3 regions of the Vibrio sabulosilitoris genome follow, and region 3 is predicted to be linked to each of the others. Evidence: predicted binding sites of a transcription regulator. Region 3 holds the regulator's gene; each other region holds the start of a gene.
The links. Region 3 encodes MetJ, which represses methionine synthesis genes. Its sites were predicted from a motif close to TTAGACNTNTANANGTCTAA; they were not measured.
Positions count from the first base shown of each region.

Region 1: metK (methionine adenosyltransferase) is a predicted target of MetJ. The motif match lies at 1,132-1,151, and genes of this name have one in related genera.
Region 2: metA (homoserine O-succinyltransferase MetA) is a predicted target of MetJ. The motif match lies at 1,967-1,986, and genes of this name have one in related genera.

Region 1 is NZ_AP029599.1:40,884-44,144, forward strand. Features, by position in the region: gene tkt (transketolase) at 1-915, opposite strand, end outside; gene metK (methionine adenosyltransferase) at 1,241-2,395, shown strand; gene ACZ5R2_RS00205 (DUF2189 domain-containing protein) at 2,922-3,261, shown strand, end outside.
Region 2 is NZ_AP029599.1:2,281,477-2,284,737, reverse strand. Features, by position in the region: gene ACZ5R2_RS10830 (BCCT family transporter) at 1-819, shown strand, start outside; gene metA (homoserine O-succinyltransferase MetA) at 1,002-1,943, opposite strand; partial or broken gene ACZ5R2_RS10820 (ATP-binding protein) at 2,070-2,495, shown strand; gene ACZ5R2_RS10815 (N-acetyltransferase family protein) at 2,808-3,261, shown strand, end outside.
Region 3 is NZ_AP029599.1:357,394-360,654, forward strand. Features, by position in the region: gene edd (phosphogluconate dehydratase) at 1-367, shown strand, start outside; gene ACZ5R2_RS01805 (substrate-binding domain-containing protein) at 422-1,429, opposite strand; gene metJ (met regulon transcriptional regulator MetJ) at 1,503-1,823, opposite strand; gene ACZ5R2_RS01815 (O-succinylhomoserine (thiol)-lyase) at 2,034-3,200, shown strand; gene ACZ5R2_RS01820 (bifunctional aspartate kinase/homoserine dehydrogenase II) at 3,202-3,261, shown strand, end outside.

The DNA.
Region 1 (3,261 bases), 320 kb from region 3:
AGCAGTTTGCTTAGCAAGACCCGCTTCTTTTGCATCCCACTGCGCGTAAACATCTGATGGGATCTCAAACGGACCGTGTTCCCAACCTAGGAATTCACGTGCCGCGGCAATTTCTTCGTGGCCTAGTGGTGCACCGTGACAGTCATGTGAGCCAGACTTGTTAGGCGAACCGAAACCAATGATGGTCTTAGTACAGATAATAGTTGGACGTGGGTCAGCCTTCGCCGCTTCGATAGCCGCGTTGATCGCTTCAGGATCGTGGCCATCAACCGCTGGGATTACGTGCCAGCCGTAAGACTCAAAACGCTTAGGTGTGTCGTCAGAGAACCAGCCTTCAACTTCGCCATCGATAGAGATACCGTTGTCATCCCAGAATGCAATCAGCTTACCAAGACCCAGCGTACCCGCCAGTGAGCAGGCTTCGTGCGAGATGCCTTCCATCAGACAGCCATCACCCATGAAGACATAAGTGAAGTGGTCAACGATATCGTGGCCTTCTTTGTTGAACTGAGCCGCCAGCGCTTTTTCAGCGATCGCCATGCCCACACCATTGGTGATGCCTTGACCTAGAGGACCGGTTGTCGTTTCAACGCCTGGTGCATAGCCATACTCTGGGTGACCCGGAGTTTTTGAGTGCAGTTGACGGAAGTTTTTCAGATCGTCAATCGATAGCTCGTAGCCGCTTAGGTGCAGTAGAGAGTAGATCAGCATTGAGCCGTGACCATTTGAAAGAATAAAGCGGTCGCGGTTTGCCCACTCTGGGTTCGCTGGGTTGTGGTTTAGGTGAGAACGCCAAAGAACTTCAGCGATATCAGCCATACCCATAGGCGCGCCTGGGTGGCCAGAGTTTGCTTGTTGAACACCATCCATGCTTAGGGCACGGATTGCATTGGCTAGATGTTTACGAGACGACATTACTGCTCCTGAGTGCATGTGCAAAAGAGAAAGAGTTTACCAAGCTGCATTGCAGCGCGGGGTATTGTCGCAGAGGGCACCTGACTCTGCAAACGTTTACTTACCTAATTTGAGTCCAGCCCCAGTTAATACCCCTACTTTTTGTGGCAATTTACGCAAACGATTAACTGGAATTAATGTCAAAAATCACTTGTAATTCAGATGTTGAAAACTAGAATAGACGTCTAGATGTAGAAACACCTACAAAATGAATTTCCTTGATAGCCGCGATGCCAAATTGGGCAGTGAGGTACGGCTATAATCGATCGCTAAAAGTGGAGCTCTCATGGCTAAGCACCTATTCACTTCTGAGTCAGTTTCAGAAGGTCACCCAGATAAAATTGCAGACCAAATTTCAGATGCCGTTCTAGACGCAATTCTTGAACAAGATCCGAAAGCACGTGTTGCTTGTGAAACTTACGTAAAAACCGGCATGGTTATGGTTGGTGGTGAGATCACGACATCTGCATGGGTTGATATCGAAGAACTGACGCGTGAAACCGTGCGTGAGATTGGCTATGTTCACTCTGATATGGGCTTTGACGCAGACTCGTGTGCGGTTCTAAACACCATCGGTAAGCAGTCGCCAGATATCAACCAAGGTGTTGATAAGTCAGACCCTAAAGAGCAAGGCGCGGGCGACCAGGGCATCATGTTTGGTTACGCGACCAACGAAACTGACATCCTAATGCCAGCACCAATCACTTACTCACACCGCCTAGTGCAAAAGCAAGCGGAAGTACGTAAGAACGGCACCCTACCTTGGCTACGTCCAGACGCGAAGTCTCAGGTAACCTTCCAGTACGACCAAGGCAAAATCGTCGGTATCGATGCAGTCGTTCTATCGACTCAACACTGTGATTCAATCTCAACGCCGGATCTGCGTGAAGCAGTAATGGAAGAGATCATCAAGCCAGTACTACCTTCTGAGTGGATCAACAAAGAGACCAACTTCTTTATTAACCCAACCGGTCGTTTTGTAATCGGCGGTCCTATGGGTGACTGTGGTCTAACTGGTCGTAAGATCATTGTTGATACTTACGGTGGTGCAGCGCGTCACGGTGGTGGTGCTTTCTCTGGTAAAGATCCATCAAAAGTTGACCGCTCTGCAGCATACGCAGCACGCTACGTAGCGAAAAACATTGTTGCAGCAGGCATGGCTGACCGCTGTGAGATCCAGCTGTCTTACGCTATCGGTGTTGCAGATCCTACTTCAATCATGGTTGAGACGTTCGGCACTGAAAAAGTACCACACGAGATCATCATCGAAGCAGTACGCCAAAACTTCGACCTACGCCCATACGGCCTACAAGAGATGCTGAACCTTCTTCAGCCAATCTACAAGAAGACCGCAGCATACGGTCACTTCGGCCGCGAAGAGTTCCCATGGGAAGCAACTGACAAGGCAGCAATGCTACGCGAGTTTGCTGGCATTAAATAAAAAAGCCCAAGCAACTATAAAAAAGCCTCAGCCTATGCTGGGGCTTTTTTTCCTGGCGGAAGAGGCGAGAGGCGGGATCGCGTTGCTGCGAGAGGCGAGATGTGATCGTGGACGCACCGCGCTTCATTCAACTCTCTCGCAATTCTTATGAATGCACTATTGCTCACCATTAATTTGCCTTTCACTCTGCGGTAAACTTCTAATCAAAAACGAGCGACTAGCTCGTCGTCTTTTCCTCGCTTCTCGCCTCTCGATTCTCGCCTCTGAAACTTCACCCATGAAGTTTTTGTGAGTTAGATTTGAATTTTTCCTAATCCACATCAATAGTTATATCACTGCGTACGTAAACACCTACCACCACTAATGGTATAGCGTGTGGCGCGGTCTCTGCATCGACATGATGGTTTGTTGTCCTTTGTGCCGCTATGCACCGTATACAGGATATCGGTTGCATTGGGTGCCATGTTTGGCCCCAGCACCTAGTTAGATAACTATATCGTTAGGGTAAACGCATCAAGGAGGAAGCATGCCTCGTACATATCAATCGTCAGACTTTGACAGTAAGAACAAGCCGTCTGACCAAGAGTACGCGCGCACCATACCGTGTAATCAACTATCAACCTCTGCGCCATTTCACTGGTTGGCGCTAGGCCTTAATGACTTTATTCGCATGCCGATCATCAGCGTCTTTTACGGCCTGTGCTTTATGGCGGCGGCTATCGGCATCGTTATGCTAGTTCAAGCTCAGGGAACCCATTTGGTTATCCTACCTAGTCTTATCGTCTATATGTTGATAGGGCCTTTCTTAGCACTGGGTCTATACGACGCCAGTTGGCAGCGTGAAAAAGGCCGCCGTGCTAGCCTGA
Region 2 (3,261 bases), 1.5 Mb from region 3:
ATGCAAATTGTCGTGATCACAGTTGTGACTTTGCTTGCGGTAGTATCAGTTCTACGCGGGATTGATGGCGGGGTAAAAGTCATCAGTAATATCAATATTATCGTCGCGTTTCTACTACTGATTTTGGTTGGCGTGATTGGGTACAGTGTCGTGTTAGGCTCTGTACCAAGTACTTTGATGGCGTACCTAGAAAACCTTATTCCACTGAGCAACCCTCACGGGCGCGAAGATGAAGCCTGGTTCCAAGGTTGGACAGTATTCTATTGGTCTTGGTGGATCTCTTGGTCTCCATTTGTCGGTATGTTTATCGCGCGTGTCTCGCGTGGTCGTACCGTGCGAGAGTTTATGACCGCGGTATTGATTGTGCCTACCTCAGTTACGGTAATCTGGATGTCAGTCTTTGGCGGTATGGCCATTGATCAGGTAGTAAACAACGTCGGCCAGCTGGGCGCGCAAGGCTTAACAGACGTTTCGCTGGCAATGTTTGAGATGTTCGATGTATTGCCAATGAGCACCTTCCTATCCATTATTGCGATTATTCTGGTTATGGTGTTCTTTATCACTTCTTCAGACTCGGGCTCACTAGTTATCGACAGCATTACCGCAGGCGGTAAAGTGGATGCGCCTGTTTTGCAACGCGTATTCTGGGCATTTATGGAAGGCGCAATCGCCGCCGCTCTACTATGGGTAGGTGGCACCGAAGCCATCGAGGCACTCCAGGCCGGCTCCATCTCCACTGCACTACCATTCACCTTCGTGCTACTGGCGATGTGTGTGAGCTTGCTGATGGGTATGAACACGGAAAAAGACTGGCGCTAAGCGCTTCAGCGTTTAGGACAATTTTAAGTAGATCAAAAGGCATACTTTTCGGAGTATGCCTTTCTTTTTCAGGGGCTAGGAGCGAGGACACTTCGTTCCGAGTAGCGAGTAATTTACCGCTCGCGTCGAGCCCCTCGTACCCTGTAGGGCAACGCCCGTCCCCGAACCTCGCCCCCTTTGGTTTAGTCGTCTTTAGTAAAATTAGCCTCACTAAACTGATCAAGATCGTATGGTGTTTGCTGGTAAACGCAGTAGTTTAGCCAGTTGGCGAACAACAGGTGTCCGTGGCTGCGCCAGCTAGCGATGGGCTTGTTGTCTGGGCAATTGTTCGGATAGTAGTTAACCGGGATTGCGGGCTCCATTCCTTCACCTAAGTCGCGAATATACTCGTTGTGCAGGGTATGTGCGTCATACTCTGGGTGACCGGTAACAAACACATTGCGCATATCCTTGGTGGCTGCTAGGTATACGCCTGCGACATCTGAGGTCGCTAGGATATCCAGATCGGTGTGATCTTGCAGATACTGGGGTGAAAAGTCTGCAAAGCGTGAATGCGGCGCTAAGAAGGTGTCATCAAAGCCACGCAAAATCGCATGGTAAGGGTCGTGGATATCGTGATGATAGACACCAGAAAGCTTCTCTTTACGGGTACGCTTTGGTAAATCATACAAAAGTTTCAGACCAGCTTGTGCAGCCCAACAAACGTAAAGCGTTGAAGTTACATGTTCTTTAGCCCAATTCATAATGGTTTGCAGGTGTTCCCAGTAGAGCACATCCTCAAACTGCACTAAGCCAAGTGGCGCACCAGTAATGATCAAGCCATCAAAGTTGCGATCCTTGACCATCTCGAATTGACGATAAAAGGTGTCTAGGTGTTCAACAGGCGTGTTTTTACTTGGGCGATTGTCGATGCGTAGCAGTTCGACATCCACTTGCAGTGGACTATTGGACAGTAGACGCAGAAACTGAGTCTCGGTCTCAATCTTTTTCGGCATCAAGTTAAGGATCAGTACCTTAAGTGGACGAATTTCCTGAGTAGCAGCGCGGGTTTCCGACATAATGAAGATTTTTTCATTGCGCAGTACATCAGTGGCAGGTAGTTGATCGGGTATCTTGATCGGCACAGCTTTACTCCCTAAGCGTAATTTTGGACGTCTATACATCCAAAGTTAACGTAAACTGTGATTTATGTCGATAGCTAAATCAAATATTATTGGCGTCCAGAAATAAAAATAACTCAAAGGTTGTTAATGAGTCCATCTTACAAGGCGTCTGCAGGTGTGTCGTCTTCAAACATACAAAAGTTAATCATTGTCAGAGGCTTGCCTGGTTCGGGCAAGTCGACCTACGCGCGCAAGCTGGTTGATTTGCATCGTGATTACCAGCACCTTGAGGCGGACATGTATTTTGTTAATAACGCAGGTCATTACTGTTTTGACCCTCAGCACTTGCCACAAGCGCATGACTGGTGTCAGCAACAGGCGCGTCTTGCGTTGCTGGAGGGAAAAACCGTGGTTGTCTCGAATACTTTTGTCAGGTTATGGGAAATGAAATCGTATCTAGATCTTGCTGAGCAGTTGAAGCTTAGGGTTGAGATTGTCGAAGCGAAAGGGGAGTTTGAGTCGATTCATGATGTGCCCGTATCGACGATAGCCAAGATGGCGCAGCGCTGGCAGACAGTGCCAAATCGATGGTTGCAACGTTACTCGATTGAGGAGTATCGACCGAGCCAATCGTCACGACTTATATAGTGACTGTCACTAATACTGATATACTGTTTCCCTCGTCAGCGAGTTGTCTCAAATACGATTTAGCATGATTATCCAGAGCGAAAGCGATTCTAATGTCTAATCAGAGCTGAGCAGCGAAATTCCCACTTTGTTCGGACCCAAAACCAGACTCACCGAGCAGTTGGTTAGTTGGTACATTGTTTTTAAACGGAGTATCATCAACATTTAACAGTGCCGATACAACAAGAGCAAATAATAATGCCCCTAATCACGATAAGAGCTGCAAAGTGCGCTGACCTCGATAGACTCAATCGCATGATGTATCAGCTGCATCATGAGCATCATCTTTTGTCCCCTGAGCTGTTTAAACCTGCTAATGAAATCGATAAAACCATCGCGCATTACCTCGACCATCCTGAGTGCTTGGTGTTTGTTGCTGTCGATAATGGTAACGTTGTTGGATTTGTCTCTGGCCACTTTGGGCAGTATCAATCCCCTGTCAGTAAGCCGGTGATGATGGGCAGTATCGATGAGTTATACGTAGAGTCAAACTATCGAAAGTCAGGAATAGCGTCTAAATTGATGGATACGATAGAGCAGACACTTGGTGATTATGGTGCTCGATATCTGTTTGTTGAGGTCTGGGATTCTAACCCCACGGCGGCTCAATTTTATTTGACTCAGGGATACCAAAGTCATATTCACTGCTTGA
Region 3 (3,261 bases):
TCCTGCGGCTAATGGCATGCCAGAGCTGCACAAGCTAATGCCTATCTTGGGTAATATCCAAAAAGCCGGCCACCAAGTGGCCTTGGTCACCGATGGTCGTTTATCTGGCGCGTCAGGCAAAATCCCATCAGCGATCCACCTATCCCCAGAAGCCCTGCGAGGCGGTGCGATTGGCTTGGTGCGTGACGGCGATATGCTCCAGCTCAACTGTGAAACGGGTGAGCTAAACAACCTGTCGGATATGACTGGACGTGAGCCACTCGCGATCGATACCGAGGCGAATCAGCAGACTTGGGGACGAAATCTATTTAGCGTACTGAGACAAAGTGTCTCTAGCGCTGAAGACGGTGCAAGCTTTATCATCTAACTCGCTTGTCATCTGACTAAAGATAAAAATGGAGCCACTCGGCTCCATTTTTATTTAGATACTCTCACCAGAGTTGACTCGATAACCCATATCCACACTGGTGCTATCTATGGGCTCACCTTTTAAGCGTGCGACCAATAGCTCAGCACTTTTGACCCCAATCTCAAAGCGTGGCGTGTCGACACTGGTCAGCTTCGGGCTGACGATATTGCCGATGTCGAGCGCATTGTAACCCACTACAGACAATGACTCTGGCACTTGAATGCCTCTGCGCTGGGCACTAAGTAGTACCCCAACCGCGATATCATCATTGGTGCAAAACACACCATCGAGATCTGGGTATTGTGCAAAGGCCATGTCCAACAGGTCATCTGCCATCGAGAAGCTCGAGTGCGCCTCCGTCAGAATATGTTTCGGCGTGAAACCTGCCTCAATCACCGCCTTGTCATAACCGGCCATACGTAGACGGGTTCGAGTATCCAAACGTGCACCAAAGTAGGCGATGGAGCGTTTGCCAGCGGCAATCATCTGCTTGGTCACATCATAAGAAGCAGCAATATGATCTAGGCCGACCGCCATATCGATCGGTTGCTCTGGCAGCTCCATTGTCTCAACCACCGGGACACCGGCGGACTTAATCATCTGCAGCGTGCGCTGGGTGTGATGACTCTCAGTCAAGATCAAGCCATCTACCTGGTAAGAGAGCAGCGAGGCAATCTTGCTCTCCTCCTCTTGCTCATCATAGCTAAAGTGCGCGATCAAGGTTTCGTAGCCATTGGCCTTAGTGACCGTTTCTACGCCCTGCACAAACGAGGCAAAGATCTGGTTAGACAGAGAGGGCAATAGGATACCGATGGCTTTACTCGACGAGTTTGCCAGCATCGCAGGCGCTCGGTTTTCGATATAACCGATGTCCTCGACGACCTGAGCAATCTTAAGCCGGGTTTTTTCTGCAACGGAGTTCGGGTCTCGCATATAGCGCGACACGGTCATTTTGGTGACGCCAACCTGGTCGGCGATATCTTGTAGAGTGGTACGTCTCTTTTTACTGTGCTGAACCATATATCCCTGAGAACTTCAAAGACAGGTCAGCGCATGCCCACCTGTCACAATCCTATTGAGAGCAGCCTACACGCTACTCTTCATCAAACGCTTCAAACTCAATCCCCATCTCGGTCATCAGCGCTTTGGCTTCAGCCGGGATCTCATCAGGACGGTCTTTACGCAAGTCTTCATCGGTTGGCAGAGGTTGCCCGGTGTACGCATGCAAGAATGCCTCACACAGCAACTCGCTGTTGGTGGCATGGCGCAGGTTGTTTATCTGACGACGCGTACGCTCATCCGTCAATACTTTCAGTACTTTAAGCGGAATTGACACGGTAATCTTCTTTACCTGTTCGCTTTTTTTGCCATGCTCAGCATATGGGCTAGTGTAGTCGCCATTCCAGTCTGCCATGAGAAACCTTTAGTCATTTTTGGTTGGAGTGAGTAAGGGAGATATTTTAGCCGGATTTAAGGCTAAGAGCAAAGACATATAGACGTCTAGAAGTATTGACGTCTTGTTGTAGGGGCAGTAAAGTGTCTGCTAATGGAATTTAATACCGTTATAACCAGTAGGTGTAACGGTTTTGTGAAGCACAATCATTTTTTTGGGAAGGACACTCATATGAGCGCACGCAAGCCTGCCACCATTGCCGTTCGCACTGGCATCGAATCAGACACTCAACACCATGCGGTTGTTCCCCCCATCTACCTCTCGACCAACTACAGCTTTCCAGCCTTTGGGGATGTGCCTAAGTATGACTATACGCGTTCTGGCAATCCAAATCGAGGGCTACTTGAGCAAGCTTTGTACGAGCTGGAGTCAGGTTGTGGGGCCGTCGTCACCAACTGCGGCACTTCCGCGCTTAATCTGTGGGTTTCAGCATTTTTAGGTCCCGATGACCTGATTATTGCGCCACATGATTGCTATGGTGGAACCTATCGTCTGTTTAACACCCGAGCGCAAAAGGGTGACTTTAAAGTACAGTTTGTCGATCAAACCGATAGCGATGCACTCGCCAGCGCTATGGCACAAAAACCCAAGCTAATCCTGCTTGAGACCCCGTCAAACCCCTTAGTTCGCGTGGTTGATATTGCTGCAATCTGCGCCGAGGCCAAAAAAGTCGGTGCGCTTGTTGCCGTCGACAACACCTTTTTGACACCAGTGTACCAAAAGCCGCTTGAGCTGGGTGCGGATTTTGTTATCCACTCTACCACTAAGTACATCAACGGCCACTCCGATGTGATTGGCGGCGTCGTGATCACCAAAACCGAAGCGCATGCTGAGGAGCTCGCTTGGTGGGGTAACTGCATTGGAGCAACCGGTACACCATTTGATAGCTACATGACCCTGCGCGGAATTCGCACGCTAGGCGCCCGCATGCGCGTCCATGAGGAGAGCTCACAGCACATTCTTAACTACTTGGTCGAGCAGTCGCTGGTAAGCAAGGTGCACCACCCAAGTCTTGAGAGTCACCCAGGCCATGAGATCGCCAAAAGGCAGCAATCTGGCTTTGGTTCGATGCTAAGCTTTGAGTTTGCAGGCTCGTTCGAGCAATTGAAATTCTTCGTCGGCCAACTAGAGCTGTTCTCGCTCGCCGAGTCGCTAGGTGGCGTAGAAAGCTTGATCTGTCACCCTGCGTCTATGACTCACCGTGCAATGGGAGAAGAAGCCCTCGCTGAAGCTGGGATCTCGCAATACCTATTACGCCTCTCAGTGGGGCTTGAGGATCATCGAGACCTTATTGCTGACCTAGAGCAAGCCTTCAGCAAAGCCAAGGAGGCGTTTTAACATGACTCTACAGCGTCAGTTGCACAAATTTGGCGGCAGTAGTCTTGCCAATGCAGAGTGC